DNA from 3 places in the Arthrobacter sp. 01T425 genome. Region 2 is predicted to be linked to each of the others. Evidence: predicted binding sites of a transcription regulator. Region 2 holds the regulator's gene; each other region holds the start of a gene.
What was found. Region 2 encodes LexA, which represses DNA repair genes until DNA is damaged. Its sites were predicted from a motif close to TCGAACANNTGTTCGA; they were not measured.
Positions count from the first base shown of each region.

Region 1: AC1DNG_RS01250 (DUF6504 family protein) is a predicted target of LexA. The motif match lies at 2,420-2,435, and genes of this name have one in related genera.
Region 3: AC1DNG_RS02295 (LexA family protein) is a predicted target of LexA. The motif match lies at 2,184-2,199, and genes of this name have one in related genera.

Region 1 covers NZ_JBFTPY010000001.1:247,841-255,382, reverse strand. Annotated here, with positions in the region: gene AC1DNG_RS01255 (DNA polymerase III subunit alpha) at 1-1,982, opposite strand, end outside; gene AC1DNG_RS01250 (DUF6504 family protein) at 1,979-2,314, opposite strand; gene AC1DNG_RS01245 (hypothetical protein) at 2,517-2,903, shown strand; gene AC1DNG_RS01240 (chorismate mutase) at 2,911-3,237, opposite strand; gene AC1DNG_RS01235 (VOC family protein) at 3,252-3,674, shown strand; gene AC1DNG_RS01230 (SOS response-associated peptidase) at 3,732-4,478, opposite strand; gene AC1DNG_RS01225 (mycoredoxin) at 4,739-4,996, shown strand; gene AC1DNG_RS01220 (S-(hydroxymethyl)mycothiol dehydrogenase) at 5,129-6,214, shown strand; gene AC1DNG_RS01215 (MBL fold metallo-hydrolase) at 6,226-6,873, shown strand; gene AC1DNG_RS01210 (DinB family protein) at 6,941-7,441, shown strand.
Region 2 covers NZ_JBFTPY010000020.1:53,017-60,558, forward strand. Annotated here, with positions in the region: gene hisB (imidazoleglycerol-phosphate dehydratase HisB) at 1-399, opposite strand, end outside; gene AC1DNG_RS18640 (histidinol-phosphate transaminase) at 471-1,589, opposite strand; gene AC1DNG_RS18645 (LysM peptidoglycan-binding domain-containing protein) at 1,658-2,062, opposite strand; gene lexA (transcriptional repressor LexA) at 2,595-3,344, shown strand; gene AC1DNG_RS18655 (ATP-dependent DNA helicase) at 3,474-5,594, opposite strand; gene hflX (GTPase HflX) at 5,587-7,185, opposite strand.
Region 3 covers NZ_JBFTPY010000001.1:465,329-472,870, forward strand. Annotated here, with positions in the region: gene AC1DNG_RS02280 (hypothetical protein) at 1-63, opposite strand, end outside; gene AC1DNG_RS02285 (hypothetical protein) at 70-387, opposite strand; gene AC1DNG_RS02290 (Y-family DNA polymerase) at 432-1,730, opposite strand; gene AC1DNG_RS02295 (LexA family protein) at 1,739-2,170, opposite strand; gene AC1DNG_RS02300 (SCO1664 family protein) at 2,430-3,197, opposite strand; gene AC1DNG_RS02305 (DUF3090 domain-containing protein) at 3,197-3,763, opposite strand; gene AC1DNG_RS02310 (histidine phosphatase family protein) at 3,788-4,480, opposite strand; gene AC1DNG_RS02315 (hypothetical protein) at 4,948-6,108, opposite strand; gene AC1DNG_RS02320 (DUF1648 domain-containing protein) at 6,317-6,649, shown strand; gene AC1DNG_RS02325 (hypothetical protein) at 6,692-6,937, shown strand; gene AC1DNG_RS02330 (dihydrofolate reductase family protein) at 6,963-7,542, opposite strand, start outside.

The DNA of each region.
Region 1 (7,542 bases), on a different contig from region 2:
CTGCGGATCAGCTCAAAGGTGGGTTCGTCGTCGAGCGGGACCGCATTGAGGTCGATGTGACCGTCCTCGGCGATGTAGTCCGGGCCCGTCCCGTCCGGCCCGGCCGGATGCGCGCCGGCGGCCACCACCTCGGCCTTGGACGGGTGGAGCCGGATCACTTCCCGGACGGCGAAGGCCATGGCGCTCTGCATCCGGACGCCAAGGACATCGAGTTTCAGCATGCCCATGGGGTCCATGTCGTGCTTGTCGAACTGGCTCATGGGCAGGCCCAGGCCGCTGGGCTGCACGGGGGTGCGGTCCAGCAGGGTGGCGTCGCCGAGGATGACGCCGCACGGGTGCATGGAGATGTGGCGGGGCAGCCGGTCCAGCCGCTCCGTGAGGTCCACCAGCAGGTCCAGCTGCTGGTTCTCGGAGAAGCCTCGCTGCTCCACCCGGTCCGCGAATTCCTTCAGCTCGGGTTTCTCCACGAGGGCTTCGCGGAAGTGCCGGGCCGAGAACCGCCACAGCTGCTTGGCGATTTCCCCGACCTCGCTGTCGTCCATGCCCAGGGCCAGGCCGGCATCGCGCACGGCACCGCGAGCGCGGTACCCGTTCTGCATGCTCATCAGCGTGACGCGTTCGGCGCCGAAGCGCTCAAAGATCTTCCGGTAGACGTTGTGCCGTTCGGCGCTTTCGACGTCGATGTCTATATCCGGCAGCGTGGCACGGTCGCGGGAGAGGAAGCGTTCAAAGATGAGGTCGTGCTCGAGCGGGTTCACCTGGCTGATGTCGATCAGGTAGTTGACCAGGCTGGAGGCGCCCGAACCGCGCGCGGCCGCCCGGATGCCCAGGGCCAGGATCATCCGGGAGACCTCTGCGACGGTCAGGAAGTACGAGGCGAAACCCAGCGAGTCGATGATCCGGAGCTCATGCTCCAGCCTGGCCCGCAGCTGCTGTTCCCGCTGCCCGGAAATGCCCGGGAAGCGGCGGCCGATGCCGGCCTCACACCGCAGGGTCAGTTCGGCGAGCGCGTCGCCGTCGATCCCGATCACGGATGCCTCCGGGACCACGGGCTGTTTCCAGCCCATGTCGGCTTCCGGATCCATGCGGCAGCGGTCCGCGAGCGCCTCGGTCTGGGCCAGGAGCCGTTTGAGGTCCGCCGTGCCGTAGCCGGCGGCGTGGATGATCTCCTTGCCCAGCTGCAGCATCCGGGCCGCCGATTTGAGCCAGCCCTGCCCGTTGGGCTGCAGCAGCGGGGCAGCCGAGAGCTCGGGGAGGGATTTCAGTGTCCGGGCCGAGTCCAGCACATCGGCGGTGGCCGCGCCGTCCTCAGCCACGTACCGCACAGCGTTGCTCAGCACGGCGGGCACCCCGTGTTCTGCGGCGAGTTTGAGCATGCGCACCGCGTGGGCGGTGCTCAGCGGTTCCCCGGGCGGGCTGAGCTGGGACACAACCTCTGCCGCCAGCGTTCCGGGGGGCATGGCGTCCAGCCATCGTTTGAACAGGGTGCGGGGCCGCAGGTAGCGCCGGCCGCCCATGGCCCGGCCGACGTCGGAGTCCGGGCCGATCAGCACTGTCAGGACCGGCTTCAGGGTTTCCGGGTGCAGGGTGCGGGAGGCCAGTTCCGCCCGGGTGACGGCCACCGGCACTATTCCCCCGGCCTTGCCCGTGGTGCGGGCGTGGGCGTCGGAGATCAGCCGGCACAGCGCCCGGTAGCCGGCACCGTTGTTGTGTCCGTGCGCCAGCACGACGACGCGTCCCCCGAGCTGGGTGCGGTGGTCGCCGTCGTCGTCAAAGACTGCAAGGTCCACCCCGACGATTGCATCCAGCCCGGCTGCCATGCACGCCTTCAGGTGCTTGACGGTTCCGTACAGGCCGTCGCGGTCCGTGCAGCCCAGCGCGGTGGCGCCGTCAGCGGCGGCCGCGGCGGCAAGTTCCTCCGGCCAGGAGACGCCATAGTGGGCGCTGAACGCGGTGGAGACGTGCAGATGGGTGAAACTCATGCTGATTCGGGCTTCCGGAGGGGCTGCAGGGCGTCGTGGATCTTCAGGAGCCGCCACCGGCCGCTGCCGACATGCCGGGTCAGGTCAAGGGTGAGGGTGGAATCCGCGGCGTGATCCCCGGCCGCACGCACCTGGATCCGCCAGATCTCATGGTCCACCAGGCCCGGCCCGCTTCCGAGTGGCGCCCGGCGTTCCTCGGCCCACCATTGGCGGCGTTCGTACCAGCGGACGGGGTCCGCGCAGACCGTGTAGCGCCGGCCGGCCCAGTCGAGGCGCAGGGGCTGGCCCGAGGGCGTGCAGACGACATCCACGGACTCGCTGAAAATACCCACGTTGCCTCCCGACCCAGTCCGGGCTGGAGCCGGCCCAGTCCCCGCTTCGACTTCCTACGTCCATTCCGCTTCCGGCGCCCTCAGTTCCAGGCGCCATGATTTTATTCGAACATATCTTCGAATAAATTCAGTCTACGTCGGAGAGGCGACAAAACCCAGATCGGGGGTGGACTCACGCAGGCACAGGTAGCAGGATTGAGCCATGAGCTCCCATAACGCACTCCTGAAGCACGTAAGCATCGCCGCCAAGGATCCAACCTTGGTGGCGACTTTTGATATAGACGGAAACATCCCCGGCCAGGGCGCCTACGTGGTGGGGCTCTTGGCAGCCACCCCGGACTATTCCCACCAGCGCAGGATGGGGATCGAGTTCATGAACGGCGAAGCCGTGTCCTTCTACTGCTTCAGCCACGACGGCACCGAGGAAAATTTCGACCTCAAGGGGGTCGAACACTCCGGCAACACCATTACCGGCCATTTCCCGCTTACGACTGTGCTTGGCCTGCCCAAGGGCCATCTCATGACGGCCTTCAGCGATTGTGACGGCCGGGACTACCAGGCCAACGTGCCTGTCGAAGAAGCCCTCTAGACAACTTCTAGGAGCTGGACTTGTACACTTCCAGCTCGAGCGTGATGAAGGCATCGATCATCGCCCGGTAGGTCTTCTCGACAAGTTCGACGTCGATGTCCTTCTTTTCCGCCGTGGCGCGGACGTGTTCGATGACCCGCTCCACACGCCCGGGCGCACGGACCTCGGCGCTGTCCGCCTTGAGGGTCCCGGCGATCCGGATCAGCCGTTCCCGGCGCCCGATCAAGGACACGATCTGCTCGTCCACCTCGTCAACAGCCACCCGCACGGCGGCGAGCTGTTCGCGGTCGGCCTGGGCGGCCTTGTCGTCTGCGTGATTTGTGGGCATGTGCATGACAGTATCGAAAGATGCAGCCACGAGTCGACTTCATATCGCTAGGTGTCCGCAGTGTTGACGCCTCACGCCGCTTCTACGTCGATGGCCTCGGATGGCCGGTCCACCGGGAAGTCCCCGGGCAGGTGCTCTTCATCCAGGTCAACCACGGCCTCATCCTCTCGCTCTGGGACGCGGGTCAAATGCAGACCGAGGCGGCCACCGATGCCCCTGCCGGCATTGCGTGCATCACGCTCAGCCACAACCTGGCCGGCACGGCGGACGTCGACCGGGTGATGGCCGAAGCCGGGACCGCGGGGGCCCGCATCGTTGCGGCACCGAAGACCCAGCCCTGGGGCGGCTACACCGGCTACTTCGCCGATCCCGACGGCTACCGCTGGGAGGTCGCCTTCAACCCCGACTGGTCGGTCAACGGCGGCGGCAAAGTAACGCTCTGACTCAGGTAACCAGTGCCGCCCCGTGCCTTGACAGCCGCCAGACAGGCCGGCGTACCGCTAGAACAGGCTCCCCACCGGCTGGATGAGTTCCGGTGAGTCATTCCTGACGTTCCCGACGGCGGTGCCGACGGCGTCGATCGTCCAGCCTTCCGCGACGTCGTGCGCCCCGGCCCGGACCAGATCCACGAGCCCGGCCGCATCATCGGCCTGCGGGTCCAGCCACGTCTGCATGGTCTCGCGGTTCATGGGCAGCGGAACCCTGTCATGCAGCGCGGTCAGCTCGGCCAGCATTCCCCCGGCGTAGCCCTCCGGCGGCGAGTCGGTGGTCATGATCGAGGTCGAGAGCATCCAGCGCTCCGGGTCACCCTCTGCCTTGGACGGGTCCCGCCACCATTCATAGAGTCCCGCGAAGACAATGGGGCGTCCGTCCTTGGGATGGACGTAGTAGGGCTGCTTGGTGCGGCCCTCGCCCTTCCACTCGTAGTAGCCATCCGCCGGGACGGCGCAGCGACGGGCGCGGGTCGCTTTCCGGAAGGCGGGCTTCTCCAGCACGGTCTCGCTGCGGGCATTGATCATCTTGGACCCGATGCCCGGGTCCTTGGCCCAGGACGGCACCAGGCCCCAGCGCGCAATGTGCAGTTGGCGGACCGGTTCTCCCTCCACAAGCCGTTCGAGCAGGATCGGCACATCAGCCGTCGGGGCCACGTTCCACGACGGCGGAATCGCGATCTCATCCTCCAGCCCGGCATCGAATTCGGCCAGCAGGTCTCCGACGGCCCGGGCCATCACGTAGCGTCCACACATGGCATCAGCATGCCACCGCACCCATCCCATGTCATCCGCCGAGCCGCCTGAGCCCGCCGAGGTCGCCGGAAACGTACGAAGTCGCCGGAACTTTCCGGCGACTTCGCATCTTTACCGCGAATTCGCGTCGGACGGCGTAGGGGCCAGCGCTCTCTGCGGGAATAGCGGGCTGCAGGGTACGGTTGTTGGCAGTGACGTACGACTTCAGTGGGCGCCCGGCCCGATACGCCGGCCCCATCCACTTACTTGAGGAGAACTTCGTGGACTTCACCCCCGAATCCGGCACCATCACTATGTTTTCGACCACGTGGTGCGGCTACTGCAACCGGCTGAAGAAGCAGCTGGACGCACAGGGCATCGGGTACACCGAGATCAACATCGAGGAAGTCGAAGGCACGGCCGATCTCGTCGAGCAGCTCAACGGAGGCAACCGCACCGTCCCCACCGTGCTGTTCCCCGACGGCACCGCCGCCACCAACCCCTCCGCAGCTGAGGTCAAGAGCCGGCTCGCCGCCTAGGCCCTTCCTGCATCCAAGGACACCACCAAACCACGACGGCGCGGCCTCCCAAGGGCCGCGCCGCCGCCCGTTGTGCCAGTAACCAGTAAGTTGTGCCAGCAATCCGCGTTCCAGAACAGAGGAGCTTGTTTCATGGTCCATAAAGTCAAAGCCGCAGTTGTCCGTTCCAAGAATGCCGACGTCACCCTGGAGACGATCCTGGTGCCGGACCCGGGCCCCGGCGAGGCCCTCGTGGACATCCTCACCTGCGGTGTCTGCCACACCGATCTGCACTACAAGCAGGGCGCCATCAACGACGACTTCCCCTTCCTGCTCGGCCACGAGGCCACCGGCGTTGTCAGTGCCGTGGGACCGGACGTCACCGAGGTCGCCCCCGGGGACCGCGTGGTGCTGAACTGGCGGGCCGTCTGCGGCGAGTGCCGCGCCTGCCGCCGGGGCCAGCCGCAGTACTGCTTCAATACCCACAACGCCACCCAGAAAATGACGCTGGAGGACGGCACCGAGCTGACGGCCGCGCTGGGCATCGGTGCCTTCGCCGAAAAGACCCTCGTAGCGGCCGGCCAGTGCACCAAGGTGGACGACGACGCCGATCCCGCCGCCGTCGGCCTGCTCGGCTGCGGCGTCATGGCAGGCATCGGCGCGGCGATCAACACCGGAAACGTCCAGCGCGGCGATTCGGTCGCCGTGATCGGCTGCGGCGGAGTCGGCACGGCGGCCGTCGCCGGCGCGGCGCTCGCCGGCGCCACCACCGTGATCGCCGTCGACATCGACGCCAAAAAGCTCCAGCGCGCCAAGGACCTCGGCGCCACCCACACGGTGGACTCCTCCGCCGTCGACCCCGTCGAAGCGATCCGCGAACTGACCGGCGGTTTCGGCGCCGATGTGGTGATCGACGCCGTCGGCCGCCCGGAAACATACAAGCAGGCCTTCTACGCCCGGGACCTCGCCGGCACGGTGGTCCTGGTGGGTGTGCCGAGCCCCGAGATGACCCTGGAACTGCCGCTGCTGGATGTGTTCGGGCGCGGCGGCTCCCTGAAGTCCTCCTGGTACGGCGACTGCCTGCCTTCGCGCGACTTCCCCACGCTCATCAGCCTCTACCGGCAGGGCAAGCTGGACCTGGACGCCTTCGTGACGGAGCGGATCACGATCGACCAGATCGAGGAGGCCTTCACGAAGATGCACGCCGGCGCTGTGCTGCGCTCGGTGGTGGAGCTGTGAACGCCGGCCCTGTGAGCATCCGGATCGACCGGCTGGTCACCTCCGGGACGTTTTCCCTCGACGGCGGCACCTGGGATGTTGAGAACAACGTCTGGATCCTCGGGGACGACGCCGAATGCGTCATCATCGACCCGGCCCACGATCCCGCTGCCGTGGCCGCGGCCGTCTCGGGCCGGAAGGTCACCGCAATCCTGCTCACGCACGGCCACGATGACCACATCAGCGCCGTGGGCGAGGTCCGGACGCTCGTGAACGCGCCCGTGTACCTGCACCGGGACGACTGGATGCTGTGGGAGCGGGTGTTCCCCGGCACCGAGCCGGACCACGCCATTGCCGACGGCGACACGTTCGACGTCGCAGGGGCAAAACTCGTGGCACGGCACACCCCCGGCCACTCGCCCGGGTCAGTGTGCTTCCTTCTCGAAAGCGAAGGCACCGTGCTTGGCGAAAATACAGTGTTCAGCGGGGACACGCTGTTCCAGGGTGGCCCCGGGGCGACGGGCCGATCCTTCAGCGATTTCCCGACCATCATCGAGTCCATCCGGACCCGGCTCCTGCCGCTCCCGGCCGACACGACGGTCCGGACCGGCCACGGGGAACCCACAACGATCGGCACCGAAGCGCCGCACCTTGAGGAATGGATCGCCCGCGGCCACTGACCGCGGGTGCGGAAAGGCCCGGTCCACTGCTTCCGGACCGGGCTTTTCCGCCATAGGATGTGGGGCCATGAGCTCTCACCCCAGCATGGATCCGGCAACACTGGCCGCGGACCTGCGTACCCAGTTCGATGCATTCCTCGACGAGCATCGTTCGGACCTGCACGCCTGCCTGGACGGACTCACCGAAGAGGAGGCCCGGGCCTCGCTGGTGCCGTCGCGGACCACCCTTCTGGGGCTGGTCAAGCACGCCGCCTTCGTGGAGAAGGTCTGGTTTGACGAGGCCATCACGTGCCGGCCCCGGGCGGTGATCGGCATTCCGGCCACCCCCGACGAATCGTTCATCCTGGCGGACGACGACACCATCGCGGGCCTCCAGGCCGCCTACCTCCAGGCCTGCGGGGACTCACGGCGTCGGGCCGCTTCGCTCGGCCTTGACGACCTTGTCAGAGGCAACCGGCGCGGCCCGCTGCCGCTGCGGTGGGTCTACCTGCACATGCTCAGGGAACTCGCCCAGCACTGCGGCCACGCGGATATTCTGCGCGAGCAGATCCTCGCTGCGCGCACCTGACGGCACCGGCCGCCCGGGTCAAGGTTCTAAACCAGAAGACCCGCATTGCACCATGGGTGCGGGTGAGCGCGGATGCGGCCACCCCCGATTGGTTTTCACAG
Region 2 (7,542 bases):
TCCTGCCGGCTCGCCGGCGTGGACCAGGTAGGGACGGCCGGAGACGTCCACGACAGCTTGCGCGAGGGCCTCATCGAGGGGAACGGTCGCCTCGCCAAAACGGCGGATCCCGGCTTTGTTGCCCAGGGCGGTCCGCAGAACCTCGCCGAAAGTGATGGCCACGTCCTCGACAGTGTGGTGGACATCGATGTGGGTGTCGCCGGTGGCCTTGACGGTCATGTCGATCAAGGAGTGCTTGCTGAGGGCCGTCAGCATGTGGTCGTAGAACGGGACCGACGTGCTGATGTCTGAAACGCCGGTGCCGTCCAGGTTGATCTCGACCAGGACCGAGGACTCGCTGGTGGTCCGTTCCATGCGTGCGGTCCGGCCCTCGGCGGCGGTGGATCCGGTGGTGCTCATGTAGACGTGTCCTTTGGAAGAAGGCAGGGTGTTGGGCAATCTGGCGGGGACGATTGGGCTCCCTACCAAGTCTAGGCCTGCGGCTTTGCGGAGCCGGCCAGGATGAGTTCAAGTGCCTCCAGGAAGGCTGTGGTTTCTGTCTCAGTGCCGGCGGTGACGCGCAGGTGCCCCGGAATACCGACGTCGCGGATGAGGACACCGGCGTCCAGCATGCGCTGCCAAACCTCATGGGGGTTCTCGAGGCCGCCGAAGAACACGTAGTTGGAATCAGACGCGGCCGGGGTCAAGCCCAACCGCGTCAGTTCCGACACGATCCGGTCGCGCTGGCGCTTGATGTCCTCGACGTCCGCCATGAGCGCCTCCCGGTGGCGCAGGGCAGCCAGGGCCGCAGCCTGGGTGATAGCGGAGAGGTGGTAAGGGAGACGGACCAGGCGCAGGGCGTCAGCGACCTCCGGGGCCGCGGCCATGTAGCCGAGCCGCGCACCCGCGAGGGCGAAGGCCTTGCTCATGGTGCGCGAGACGATGAGCCGCTCCCGGCCAGGCAGCAGGGTGAGGGCACTGGGCGTGCCGTCGTGGGCGAACTCGTGATAGGCCTCGTCAACGATCACGATGGTCTGGCTGGCCTCGCCGGCGTCATAGACTGCCTCGACCACATCAAGGCCCAGCCCCGTGCCGGTGGGGTTGTTTGGGGAGCAGAGGAAGACAATGTTGGGCTGAAGCTCGCGGACTTGCTGTGCCGCCGATTCCGCGCTGAGCCCATAGTCGGACGCGCGGACCCCGACGACGTACTCCGTGTCCGTGCCGGAGGCCAGCAGCGGGTACATCGAATACGTGGGAGGGAACCCGAGGGCCGTCCGGCCAGGGCCTCCGAAGGCCTGGAGGATTTGCTGAAGGACTTCGTTGGAACCATTCGCGGCCCAGATGTTCTCCGCGTCCAGTCCATGGCCAAGGTATTCGGCGAGGGCTTCGCGCAATTCGGTGAATTCGCGGTCCGGATAGCGGTTCAGCCCGGCAGCGGCGGCGCTCACGGCCTCGGTAATCGCGGCGCGGACATCGGCCGGGACCCCATGGGTGTTCTCGTTGACGTTGAGCAGGATGGGGACGTCCAGCTGCGGCGCGCCATACGGTCGCAGGCCACGCAGATTGGTTCGGAGGGGCAGTCGGTTGAGGCGCTCAAGCTGGTCAGTCACGTGACCAGTTTAAGTGGTAGCGGGACGGGCGCTGAAACTGTGACGCCCGCGACGGCACCCGGGGGTGGCTACTTGGACGGGACAAACAGTTGCTGGCCCGGCATCACACGCGCGGCGTCCAGATTGTTCAACTGCACGATATCGGCCACAACATCGCGGGGATCGCGCTCCGGGGCCACCGACCCGGCAATGGCCCAGAGGGACTCCCCCGGTTGGACTGTGACGGATACGGTCGGCGTCACCGAGAGCTGGTCTGCGGAATCTGCCGCTTTCGCGGGAGCGTTGAGGAATCCGCTGAAGGACAGGATGAACGCCGCCAGCAGAATCAGGGGGACGCCGAAAAAGACGAAGCGTCCGCGCCGGGTGAGCCGAAGCGGCGGCTGCTTGGTCCGGCCGCCGGAAACCGCGGCGGCGGCTCCTTGCTGCGCCCGCGACGGCGCGGAGCCGCGGCGCCTGGCGTTGAGCGGGTACACGTTGCCGTGACTGGAACCGCTTTGGGCGAGGCCGCCGTGTCCGATGCTGCCGTGTCCGATGCTGCGGCGATCCGCTGCGCCACCCGGACCAACACCACGGTGGCGGGTCGTGACGCCCTGAATGTTAGTGCCGTCAAACGCGCTTGAAACTGACATGAACTGAGCCCTCCTGGACCATAAGTTGCCGCCCGGCGTACTCACGTACTCGCCGCCAACCGGCCGAACCTTCGAACATAGAACCGAACATTGCCTGCGAACCCAGATCGTCGGAATCGAACACATATTCGAATCTTACTTGTTCTGTTTTAGCACTTACTAACGAACGATGTCGAGACTCGCTAGAACAAATGTTTGAAAAAGGTCTGCGGCTGGCCTATTTTTGAGGGACAGGACAACCACTTTCGAACGCCCACTTTCGAACTACCAGTGGGAATTCATTCGTAGTTGATCAGCAGGGTCTGACATTTCAGGCCGGAAGTTCCCGGTGACAGCAGCCACGGCAGCCGGGCGGAACGGAAAGGCGTTGGCGAACATGGCAGCACAAGCCACCGGCGGCAGGGCCACCCCACGGAGCCCGCAGCCCGCCCGGGCCCCCAAGAGCCTCACCGTCCGGCAAAAGAAAATCCTGGAGACCATCCAGCGGTCCGTCACGGACAAGGGCTACCCGCCGTCCATGCGCGAAATCGGCGACACCGTCGGTCTCGCCAGCCTGTCGAGCGTGACCCACCAGCTCTCCCAACTGGAAAAGCTCGGCTACCTGCGGCGTGATCCGAAGCGGCCCCGGGCCATGGAAGTGCTCATGCCGCTGACCCTGGACGAGGGGGCCACGCCGATATCTGGTATCGAGAAGTCCAGCCCCTTGCGGGCCGTCGGCGGCCTGTCGGTAACCGAGCTCGCCAGCGCCACTGACACGGCAATGGTGCCGTTCGTCGGACGCATCGCCGCCGGCGGGCCGATCCTCGCGGACCAGGTGGTGGAGGACGTCATGCCGCTGCCCCGCCAACTCGTGGGCCATGGCGAACTCTTCATGCTCAAGGTGGCCGGCGACTCGATGATCGACGCCGCCATCTGCGACGGCGACTGGGTGGTTGTCCGCCGCCAGGGTGATGCCGTGAACGGCGATATCGTCGCCGCCCTGCTGGACGACGAAGCCACGGTCAAGACCTTCCGCCAGCGGGACGGCCACACGTGGCTGTTGCCGCAAAACACCCAGTACGAGCCCATCCTGGGCGACCACGCCGTCATCATGGGCAAGGTCGTATCGGTACTGCGCTCCCTCTAAACTGCGCTCGCTCTAAACTGCGCTCGCTCTAAACTGCGCTCCCCTTAGCCATCCCGGGCCATGCCGCCAGTTCGGAGCGGCCACCCCGCGGCGGATTTCCGGCGCAGGGTGACGGCCCCGGTTTGGGACTTAAGCTTTCGCGGAGTCTTTCGCCAGGCGCTTCAGGGCTGCCATGGCTATCGATGAATCGGTGGTGGGCCAGAACGGCGGCAGCGCGGCGCGCAGGAAGCCGCCGTAACGCTCCGTGGAGAGCCGCGAATCCAGCACTGCCACCACGCCCTTATCCGAGGTCGAGCGGATCAGCCGTCCGGCGCCCTGCGCGAGGCGGATGGCGGCGTGCGTGGCCGAGACGGCCATGAAGCCATTGCCGCCGGACTGGGCCACGGCCCGCGAACGTGCCGTCATCAGCGGGTCGTCCGGCCGCGGGAAGGGAATCCGGTCGATGACCACCAGCCGGCAGGACACGCCAGGGACGTCGACGCCCTGCCAGAGGGACATGGTGCCGAACAAACACGTGTCAGGTTCGTCGGCAAACTGCCGCACGAGCGCCGTCATGGTCGACTCCCCCTGGCACAGGATGCTGAGGCCCAGCCGGGGCCGCATGGCCTCGGCTGCTTCCTCTGCGGCGCGCCGCGAGGAGAACAGGCACAGGGCGCCTCCGCCGGAGGCGCGGATCAGCTTCTCGAGTTCGTCCAGGGCCTCGGGGGACGTTCCGCGGCCGGGTTTGGGCAGGTGCCTGGCTACGTAGAGGATGCCCTGCTTCGGGTAGTCGAACGGGGAGCCGACGTCGACGCCGGTCCAGCTCGGGGCGCCGTTGCCAACCAGGCCCAGGCCGCCGGCGGCGGGTTCGAAGGCAGCGCCGATGGCCAGTGTGGCCGAGGTCAGGATGACGGTGTGGTCCGCGAACAGGCCCTCGCGCAACCGCCCTGCGACGCTCAGCGGGGCAACGTTGATCAACGCCGGCGCGCTCTCGTCCGGCTGGGAGTAGCCCTGCGCCGGGTCGAAGCTGCTGTTGCGGGAGAACCACACGACTTCGCGGTTTTCGCGCGCGGCCAGGAGGCGTTCACAGAGCTCCAGGATGACCATGAGGCGCGAGCGGGCCAGCTGCCGTCCGCCGTCCGCCGACACGGAGCTGTCCCCCTTGGAATCGGACAGGGCGGCGCGGCACGCGTCGCGCAGTTGGTCGATGCAGTCCAGCTGCTCGCTGTTCAGGCCGTTGGGCATCAGCCCGCTGGGGACGCCGTCGATGGCGAGCTCCAGGTGGGCGGCGGCATTGTTCAGCGCATCCACGGTGATGCCCGTGTGCTTCCGGGCCCCGGACGCGGCGGCGTGCACCATCGCCACGGAGAGCTGGCCCGAGACCGCGCCCGTGACGCGGTCCTGAAGTTCGTGTGCTTCATCCACCACGACGACGTCGTACTCGGGCAGCACCGCCAGGCCTTCGAAGGCACTGACGGCGAGCATGGCGTGGTTGGTGACCACGACGTCGGCATCGGCGGCGTTCTGCCGTGCCAGTTCGCTGAAGCATTCGGCCGCGAGCGGGCATTTCTGCGCGCCGAGGCACTCCATGGAGGTGACCGAGACCTGGCGCCAGGCCCGGTCCGTGACGCCCGGCATGAGCTCGTCGCGGTCCCCCGTGGCGGTCTCCTCGGCCCATTCGCGCAGCCGGACAACTTCCTTGCCCAGCTGGGAGGACGGCCCGCCAAGTGCGGCGGCGAAGTGCGGCACGGACGTGTCCTCGCCGAGGGAAAACAGCTGTCCCTCGGAAGGTTCTTCGGACGGAAAGCCGCCCTCGAGTTTGTGCCGGCAGACGTAGTTGGACCGGCCCTTGACCAGGGCGACCTTGACGGGCCGCTCCAGGGCAGGGGTGATGGTCTTGAGCAGCCTGGGCAGGTCCCGGCCCACAATCTGCGTTTGCAGTGCCAGGGTGGCGGTGGAGACCAGGGTGGGTTTGTTGCTGGTCAGCGAATGCGCGATCAGCGGAATCAGGTAGGCCAGCGACTTGCCGGTGCCGGTGCCGGCCTGGACCAGCAGGTGATCGCCGCTGTCTATCGCGCGCGCCACCTGCCGGGCCATTTCGTGCTGGCCATCGCGGCTCTGCCCGCCCATGCCGGACACGGCACGGTCGAGCAGCTTAACAACAAACTCCTCGCCGGCCGCGCCGGCAACCGAACCGGCGCCGGTGTCGGCGTCGGCCGGCCCAGCGTCAGCTGGTTCGGCGTCGGTCCTGGTCACCTCAGCCTCAGTCATTGCTGATGAAGGGATCCAGTTCGGCGGCGAGTCCTTCACGCACCATCACCACGGCACGGGTCCCGGTTTCCTCGTGGTCGAGGCTGAGGATCTCGGCGTCGCTCTCGTGGAGCTTGCTGATCAGATCCCCGCGGTTGTACGGGATGAGCAGTTCAAGCTTCACGCTGGGCCGCGGAATGCCGTCACTGATGGCCTTGAGCAGTTCCGGAATGCCTTCGCCGGTGCGGGCCGAGACCACCACGTGGCGCGGCTCGCGCTGCTTGAGCCGTTCGACCACGAACGGGTCAGCGGCGTCGGCCTTGTTCAGGACAATGATTTCCGGAACCTTGCGCGCGTCGACTTCGCTGAAGACCGTCCGGACAGCCGCGATCTGGCCTTCCGGATCCGGGTGCGAGACGTCCACGACATGCAGGATCAGGTCAGAGTCGGCGACCTCTTCCAGCGTGGAGCGGAATGCCTCCACGAGCTGGGTGGGCAGGGAACGGACAAAGCCCACGGTGTCGGCCAGGGTGTATCCCAGCCCGTCAGCGGTTTCGGCCTTGCGGACGGTGGGGTCCAGGGTGGCGAACAGGGCGTTTTCCACCAGCACCCCCGCGTCGGTCAGCCGGTTCAGCAGCGAGGACTTCCCGGCGTTGGTGTACCCGGCGATGGCGACAGAGGGCACGGCATTACGGCGGCGGTTGGCGCGCTTCGTTTCCCGGGCAGGCTTCATGGCGGCGATTTCGCGCCGCAGCTTGGCCATCCGGGTGCGGATCCGGCGGCGGTCCAGTTCGATCTTGGTCTCACCGGGACCACGCGAGCCCATGCCGGCACCGGCGCCGCCCACCTGGCCACCGGCCTGGCGGGACATCGATTCACCCCAGCCGCGCAGGCGCGGGAGCAGGTATTCGAGCTGGGCGAGCTCCACCTGCGCCTTGCCTTCACGGCTCTTGGCGTGCTGGGCGAAGATGTCCAGGATCAGCGCTGTACGGTCAATGACCTTGACCTTGACGATGTCCTCCAGCCCGCGCCGCTGGGACGGGGCCAATTCGGCGTCGACGACGACGGTGTCGGCGCCGGTGGACATCACGATGGCTTTCAGTTCCTGTGCCTTGCCGGAGCCGAGGAAAGTCCCGGGATCGGGCTTGGCGCGCCGCTGGACGAGCCCGTCGAGGACCTCGGAGCCGGCCGTCTCAGCGAGGGCGGCAAGTTCGCGCAGGGAGTTCTCGGCGTCCGCGAGGGTGCCCTCGGTCCAGAGCCCGGCCAGGACGACGCGCTCAAGGCGCAACTGCCGGTATTCGACCTCGGTGACGTCTTCGAGTTCGGTGGACAGGCCGGCCTTGCGGCGCAGTGCGTGCCGTTCCTCAAGGTCCTGCTGGTCGCCGTCGAAGTTGGTGTACACCTCGTCCAGGCGGGAGATGGCCTGCGCCTTGCCGAGCACCGACGTCGGGCTGCTGGTACCAGCACCGGAGGCGGTGCCATGGCCGGTGCCGGTGCCGCGGCCGGGGGCGGGGGTGTCCTTGGAAAGGATCCGGTCGATTACAGCTTGAATCTCTTCAGGGCTCATGTCCTGGGCTGCTGAATCGGGTCCGGTGTTGGGGTGGCTGGTCATGGTCTCCTTTAAAGGTTCGGCACTTTCAGAATAGTGCCGATTGTTGCTCTGTGGGGCGGTATTCGCGCTGGGCTGACGGCGGGGGGTCATGCGGGCCTCCTGGAATGCCCGCGGCAACGGCGCCGGGGCGGGGCTGGTTCTGTGCGGAGCGGTGGCTGGGTGAAAATAGAGGCGGCTACGGCGCCTGGCTGCGGGGACACTGGCTGTGTGGGCGGTGCCGGTGCAAAACACGGTGAGGTAGGTGCCTCCGCCACGCCGGGCCCGGGAGCGGGCCAGGGAGCACGGTGCCTGGGAAGATGGTTGGATTCCAAGTGGTGCGGGCGCCCGCGGGTGAGAAAACTCACCCCTGCAATGGCG
Region 3 (7,542 bases), on a different contig from region 2:
CGTGAATTCTTCCCTGATCCCCGCCCAGGTCTGGTCGTTGATCGGCTGACGGTGCAGTGTCACCGTTGCCTAGCCGCCGTCGCTGATGTCGTCCAGGAGCCACTGGACGGAGCGTGGATTCCGGCGCAGCGTGAAGGTGCGCAGCGCTGAATTAGCCCCCAGCCGGGCCTCGACGCGCCAGTATTCGGTACCGGCCGGGTTGGCGCCAGCGGCGGCCGTGCATCGGGTGCCCCGCCCGGCGTCACCGCCGATCCAGTGCCGGGATTCGGTGGCCGGATCGACAAGCCAGATCCGTCCGTCGTGCCGGATGGCAAGGGGCTTGCCTGCCGGGTCGAGCCGTACTTGAAGGTCAAGGGTTCGTGTGGGGTTTTCGGTGCTGAGGGTCATGGGGGTGGTCTTTCGTGGTGCGGTGCTGCGGGGGCGTGTTGGCGTTAGGCGGCTTTGACGAGGGGGAGTTCGTCCCAATGGGTGGTGTAGCGGGGGGAGAGCATGTCCCGTTTCATGGTCCAGTCCGGCCCGCCCCGTATGCCGGCGTGGCCGAGGCCGATGGAGCCGCGCCCGTATCGGCGGGTCACATCTTCCAGGAGGGTTCCGATGTGGCGTTCCTCGTGCGGATTTTGGAACAGGGCCAGCGGTGCCTGGTTGCCGGTGGGCCGCAGGTCGGTGACCATGATGCCGGCCCGGGCGTATTTGATGCCTTCCTGGATGTGGGGCAGGAGGGCGTGGGCGGCCCGGGTGAGCAGGACGGGATCGGCGGTGGGCATCGGCAGCGGCACGCACACCGAGGGGTAGGAGGTGTCGTTCGGGTTGAAGTGCGAGGTGCCGGCGAAGGCGGTGAGGACCTTGGCCTGGAGGCTGTATTTGGCCAGCCGTGCCGATGCCTGCTGGCCGTAGACGGACAGGACCTGCCGCATGCCGGCGGCGGTGGTGATGGGGGTGGCGAAGGAGCGAGAGAAGATGAGCTGGTCCCGGCCGATCCGTTCTTCCTCCATCGGGATGCACGGCGTGCCCTGCAGCTCCAGGACGGTGCGCATCATGACCACGGAGAAGCGGTCCCGGATCATCACCGGGTCGGCCCGGGACAGGTCAAGGATGGACTGAAGCCCTAAGGCGTTGAGGCGTTTGGTCAGGCGCGTCGCGACGCCCCAGATTTCGATCACAGACAGCCGGCCCATCAGCGCTTCTCTGGTGGCGGCGGGCACGGAGTCCCAGTGGCAGACCCCGTCGAAGGCCGGGTTGTGCTTTGCCCATTTGTTGGCCAGTTTCGCGAGGGTCTTGGTCCCGGCGATCCCGATGCAGACCGGAACCCCCACGTTGCGCCGCACGGCTGCCTTCATGGTCTGGCCCAGGACCAGCAGGTCCTCCTGCGCGCCTTTGACGCCCAGGAAGGCCTCGTCGATGCTGTAAACCTCCAACCAAGCGCTGTAGCGGCCCAGCAGTTCCATCACCCGGGCGCTGATGTCCCCGTAAAGCTCGTAGTTGCTCGAGAGGGCAACAAGTCCCCACTCCTTCGCCCGCGGGGCGAGTTTGAACCATGGTTCACCGAGGCCGATGCCGAGAGCCTTGGCTTCCGGGGACCGGGTGACGGCGCACCCGTCGTTGTTGGACAGTACGACGACGGGCCGGCCTTCGAGGGACGGGTCGAATGCCCGCTCGGCCGAGGCGTAGAAGCAGTTCACATCCACGTGCGCGATCTGCGGCATCCGCCGCATCGGGGAGGGCTTAGACATGGTGTGCCTCAAACATGGTGCAGGCAGCGGGTCGCGACGCCCCAGATGACCAGATCCGACACGGACGGAACGCGGATGTCCGGGTAGGACGGATTCTCCGCCTGCAGCACGACGCCGGCGGCCGTGATCCGCAGCCGCTTGATGGTCAATTCTCCGTCCAGGACGGCTATGACTACGGACCCGTCCTTGGGTTCCAGGGCCCGGTTGACGATCAGTTCATCCCCGTCGCTGATGCCGGCGCGTTCCATCGAGTCTCCGGAGACCCGCACGACGTACGTGCTGGTGATGTCCTTGATCAGATGCTCGTTCAGGTCAATCCGCCCATCAAAGTAGTCCTGCGCCGGCGATGGATACCCGGCCGCGACGGGGACCGGAGAGATCAGCACCGACAGCAACGACATGCCCGCGTCTATCACGCGGGGACCGACAACAACGCCCACAACACACCCTTATTCGAATATATGTTCGATACATTCAGTGTAGCCGGATGGGCCGACAAAAGTTGGACTCTGCCCATATCCCTCGGCTGCGTGGGCAGCGCGGTTTCTCCTCAACATCGCAACACCTGACTGAAGGGGTGCTGTATATGGGACGCTCGGCGCGTCGTCTGCGGAAGGTGGGGCCTGCGGGCTTGGTTGAGCGTAGGCGCTGTTATCGGCGTATGGGCAGCCAAATTTTGACAGTTGAGCCGCAATTCCCTTAGAACAGCGGCCAGGGCACCGCCGACATCTCACCGCTCGGAGCCGGAAACCGCCCTGCCAAGCGCAACCGTGCGCAGCGCGCGGCGAGCGATGCGATTTCTTCGGCGCTGAGCAAGTCCGCCAGGTTTCGGCCCAGCCCACCGTGCAGTCCTTCGCTGACACGATCGATGCCGTCGCGTTCCTCGGCGGTCAGAGCGTCTCCCAGCCATCCCCACAGCACCGTGCGCAGCTTGTGGTCACGGTGAAAGGTGAGCCCATGGTCCACGCCGTGCCGGTGTCCGTCCGTCATGGCAAGAATGTGGTCGCCTTTGCGGTCGGCGTTGTTGACGACCATGTCGAACACCGCCATGCGTCTGAGCGCTGGCGAGTCTTCGTGAACGAGGGCGACCATCCGTCCGTTCTCATCCCGTCCCTCGAGAACATGTTTCCAGCCCGTCTCCGGCACCTGGTCCGTCGCGACCAGGTTCACGGCGCTTTGGGCGGGGTCTTGCTCCTGCCAGAGCTGCACCATTCCTTCGCCCAAAGGACCATCGCGCAGGCAGGTGCGCGGCACCACGTCCCAGCCTAAGACTTGCGAGACCAGGTAGGCGGCCACCTCCCGGTGAGCCAGGGTGCCGTGGGGAAAATCCCACAGCGGACTTTCGCCTGCTATCGGCTTATAGACGACCACCACGTCGCCGATGCTGCCCAGAAATGTAGCGTTTGAAGCCCTCGTGATGCGGCCGGTGAGCGTCAGCTCGGCGGTCACTAGGTCCGGCGCTGGCATCAGACCTCGGGAAGGGTGCAGATGTGCCCGTCGGCGTCTATGGGGTAACCGCAGAGCGGGCACGTCGGACGCCCGGCGCCCACGATCTCACGGGTGCGCTTGGCGAATGCGCGGGCGGTGCCGACCGGCATTCGCACCAGCAGCATTTCGGACTCGTTAGCGCCGCCCTCATCAAGCGGTTCCTCGTTGTCATCAGCATCAGCATCAGCATCGACGTCGGTGATGGGGTAGGCCTCAATTACGACCTGGGCCGTGGTTGGGTCCCAACCTAAGCTCATGGCGCCGGTGCGAAACTGCTCCTGAACGGCCTCGAGCTGGTCATTGTCGACAAGTTCAAGGGGAGTGCTCGTGGGAACGCTGAAGGGGTTGCCCTCGACGGTGATGAGCTGGTCGAGAATTTCGTCGATCTTCTCCGCGAGCAGAGCCGACTGCTGCTTCTCCAGGGCAATACTCACGATCTGCGTCCCTGCGCGCACCTGCAGGTAGAACGTGCGCGCCCCTGGAAGGCCAATGGTGCCGACGACGATTCGATCAGGCCAGGCAAACTCGTGAACACGTGTAGGCATGTCAGTATTTTAGGCACATGAGGTTCATGGCGCCTTTTGCCCTGCACCGCCGCCCACCGGCGCATCGCCAGAGTGGATGCCGTTCGACAGCCACGACAGGTCACCCGCGTCGGTGTTGGTCGCGTAGACGCTCGGCCGACTAGCGCCGTAGCGCACGATCGATACGGAGGCGGGGCCCACGTTAATACGCTGGAACAGGTCAAGGTGCATGCCGAGCGCGTCGGCGAGGATTGACTTGATGATGTCGCCGTGACTCACCGCCACCCACACGGCCCCTGGCCCGTACTCGGCTTCGAAGGCTGCATCGTGGCGTCGAATCGCTGCCACCGACCGAGCCTGCATCGCGGCCATGGATTCACCGCCGGGAAAGACGACGGCGGACGGTTGCGACTGCACAACCGGCCACAAATCCTCGGTCGCGAGATCACTGAGCGTGCGGCCCTGCCACTGGCCGTAATCGCACTCGGTGAGATCGAGATCGACCGGCGCGTACGGCGTGCCAGCCTGGCGATCGAGGATGAGCTGGGCGGTCTGCTGACAACGCTCAAGAGGGCTCGACACCACCCCGACTACGGGCACGGCCGCGAGCCGGTCTCCGGTCAGAGCCGCCTGGTCGCGCCCGATCTGGTCCAGGCTGACGCCGACGGCCCGACCGGCCAGCAGTCCAGTGGCATTGGCTGTGGTGCGGCCGTGCCGCACGAGAATAACTGTCGCCATCCACCCAGCCTAACCACCCGGTCGATGGCGGTGTGAACCGTACCGGGTCGCGCCTCGAACAGGCAGATAAAGCCCTGGCGGAACCCTTCAAACACACCGGCACGCTCAAAGCCGCCCAGACGGACTCGGCACGGATCAACCGGCTCATGGCCGGCGCAGCAAAACCGGAAGAACCGGCACAGCCAGAACCCCCGGCCGAAACCGACCCCCGCATGGAGGAAGTCCTGTACCCGCTCCGCGCCGGATCCAGTAGTTCCGGCCCTCTCAGAGTGGTTGCGCCAAGTAATTCTGGCCCCGGTAGGACGGTTATCGCTGGCCCCACTTCGTGCATGGAAAGACAGTTCCGGCAACGTCAAGTAGCGCGGTCAGATGGTTCGCGGTTCGACGGGGATGCTTCGTTGTCCGGACAGAATGCCGATCGTCAAATTTTGATGAGAAGCAGTCCTGGGACCATGGTGGCGCTTTGGTCAGGCCCACTTGGACAGGAGGGCCGCATTGGCTTCTCGCAGGAAGATTAGATCCTCTTGTGGTGGGGCTTGCGGAGGGGCTGCCCACCACTCGGTGAGGTTGTCCGCAGTCACTAGCCTCCGCCCAGCATCGAGAGGAGTTACACGCCAGCGGTCGGTGGGCTGGAGGTCTGGGTGGTCGGGTCCGAGGACCTGAATCGCGAAGATGCCGGGCACGGAGCTCTTCACGAATCCGTGGTCGGCGCTGAGCTCCAGGTCTCCGGGGCCGGGGACGAGTATCGCGTGGTGACCGCGGATGTAATTGTCCGGTAGGTCGGGGCCCGGGGTTGCCCTTTGGAGCATCACACTCCCAGGGGTGACTAGTCCGAAGATGATTGGGGACATTTGGGCGTAGTCGTACAGAGAGGCCGAGTCGGCGAGGAGCCGCATCAGGGACGCCCCGGCGTCGTCCTTGCCCTTCTTGATCTCGGTGCCGGCGAGGATCCAACCTTCACCGGTGAACCGGACGTACCAGTCCCCGTTGACTGTGGGGAAGATCAGGTCCGCCCATCCGATGTCCTCGCAGCAGCGGGTCAAGACGCCGGCGACCTGGTGTGGTTCGCATTGGGTCATCGTGAAGTGGATTCCCGCGAGGATCGGTGCGGTCGCGTTGGCTGCTGCCCAGCCGGCGATCTGGTCAACAATGTTCTGGAAGGCGGGGCTGTCCACGGCCCATCGGTCCAGGTTCTTCTTCACGGGTCGAAAGAAGAGGGGCGTCTCGTTGTTGTCCAAGGCTGCGTCGACGGAGCAGATCGCGGCGCAGTACGCGTAGCGCCCTGTGCGGGGTCTGGGGCCGGGGCGGTCGGCGCATGCCGTGATGGTTCCGGTGAATCCGAGGGGCGCGATTGCGTCGGCGATCATGGTCGCAATCTCTACGGCGTGTTTGGGCGTCATAACGGGGTGCACGTAGATTGCCGTCCCCTTGCTCACTTCAACCGCATCGAACCGTTGATCGAGGTGCTCCGGCATTCTGATTCCGGTGATAGCGCCGTCGATGTCATCAGCTGATGGCTGGTCCGATCCGCCGTCAGGCTTGCAGAGGAATCCCTGGGTGAACAGTGCGTCGGTGTTCACCCTGCGGATCTTGACCTCGTCGATGGTGATGCCTGTGCGATCACCCATTGAGAGCCCCCTTCAAGCTGTGTAGGCGCAGTAATCCTCGGAGACCTTGGCCCCGCTCGCGACCGAGGTGAGCTGCCTGGCTAGACCTAGATCAGGATTCTGTTCACGGGCGGCATTTTCTCAAGAAGTTATGGGCCAAGGCAACACAGTGGACACCGGCCTGAGGCCAGATCCTCCGCGGTTTCCCTGGCTCTGGCCGGCCCCTGCAGTGATCGTCATCGTCGGCACGGTCATAACAGGCGTGATCAGTTACCCGTCGGTGCCCGACGCGCTCGCGGTCCACCAGGGCGCGAACGGCGCGCCCAACCGGCTGGCAGCCAAGTCGGTGGGCTCCGCGTTCTCTCAGGTGTTCGTGCAACCCGGTGTGACCGGGTTGCTAGTGGGTCTCGCGGCGGCCACCTTCCACAGCCGGCCCGACCTCGACCCGGCGCGCCCGCTGGCCTCGGCGCGCTGGTACCGGCAGTACATGTCGCTGGGCGTCGAAGCGCTCTTCGGGCTGGTCGCGATGATCGACGTGGGGATGCTGGGCTCGTCGCCTTGATGTGGACCGGGACGGTCACGCCGTGGGCAGTGGGCGGGACTGGTGGTCGCGCTCCCGATCCCGGCCGCCGTCGTGGTTGCCGTCGTGGTCCTGGCCAGGAACAACCGCGAGCGCGATGAGGGTGAGAAGGACACAGTGCTGACCCACCGGGACGACGACAAGTACTGGCACGGTGGCCTGGTCTATATCAACCGCGAAGACCATGCGCTGATGGTTCCGCGACGGTTCGGCCTGATCGACGAAATTCGAGGCTTCGTCCATCCCGTGGTCCTCGGGCAGGCCGAGTGACCTCCGAGAACCAAGGGTCAGCCTGTCAGCGGATTACCCGATAGCGCACGTGGGTGACGAGGCGGGAACCGCTCACGTCCGTCGGCTCAAGCTTGAGGTCCGTCACGCCGTCCAGCAACCGCTCGCCCGCTCCCAAAACTATGGGCGCAATGTGGAGCCGCAGCTCGTCGATCAGCCCCGCCGAAAGGAATTGTCGGGCGGTCTGCGCTCCTCCGGCTATGGCCACGTCCTTACTGCCAGCGGCCTTCCGCGCCTGGGCCAACGCCGATTCGATCCCATCGGCCACGAAGTTGAACGTTGTGCCGCCCTCCATCTCCAAGGGCTCGCGGGGGTGATGGGTGAGAACGAACACAGGTGCGTGATAAGGCGGGTCCTCACCCCACCATCCCCGCCACTGCTCATCCCATGCCCCGGGACCGGCGTACATGTTCCGGCCCATGATGTAGGCGCCAGCGGCGAGGATGCCTTCGAGCTCCGCAGCGTTGGACTCGGCTTCTTCGAACATCCACCTGTGGAGGAGTTCTCCGCCCCGGCCCAAAGGCTCCGTCATGCTTTGGTTTGGGCCCGCAACGAATCCGTCGAGGGAAATAGTCAGATCGCATGTG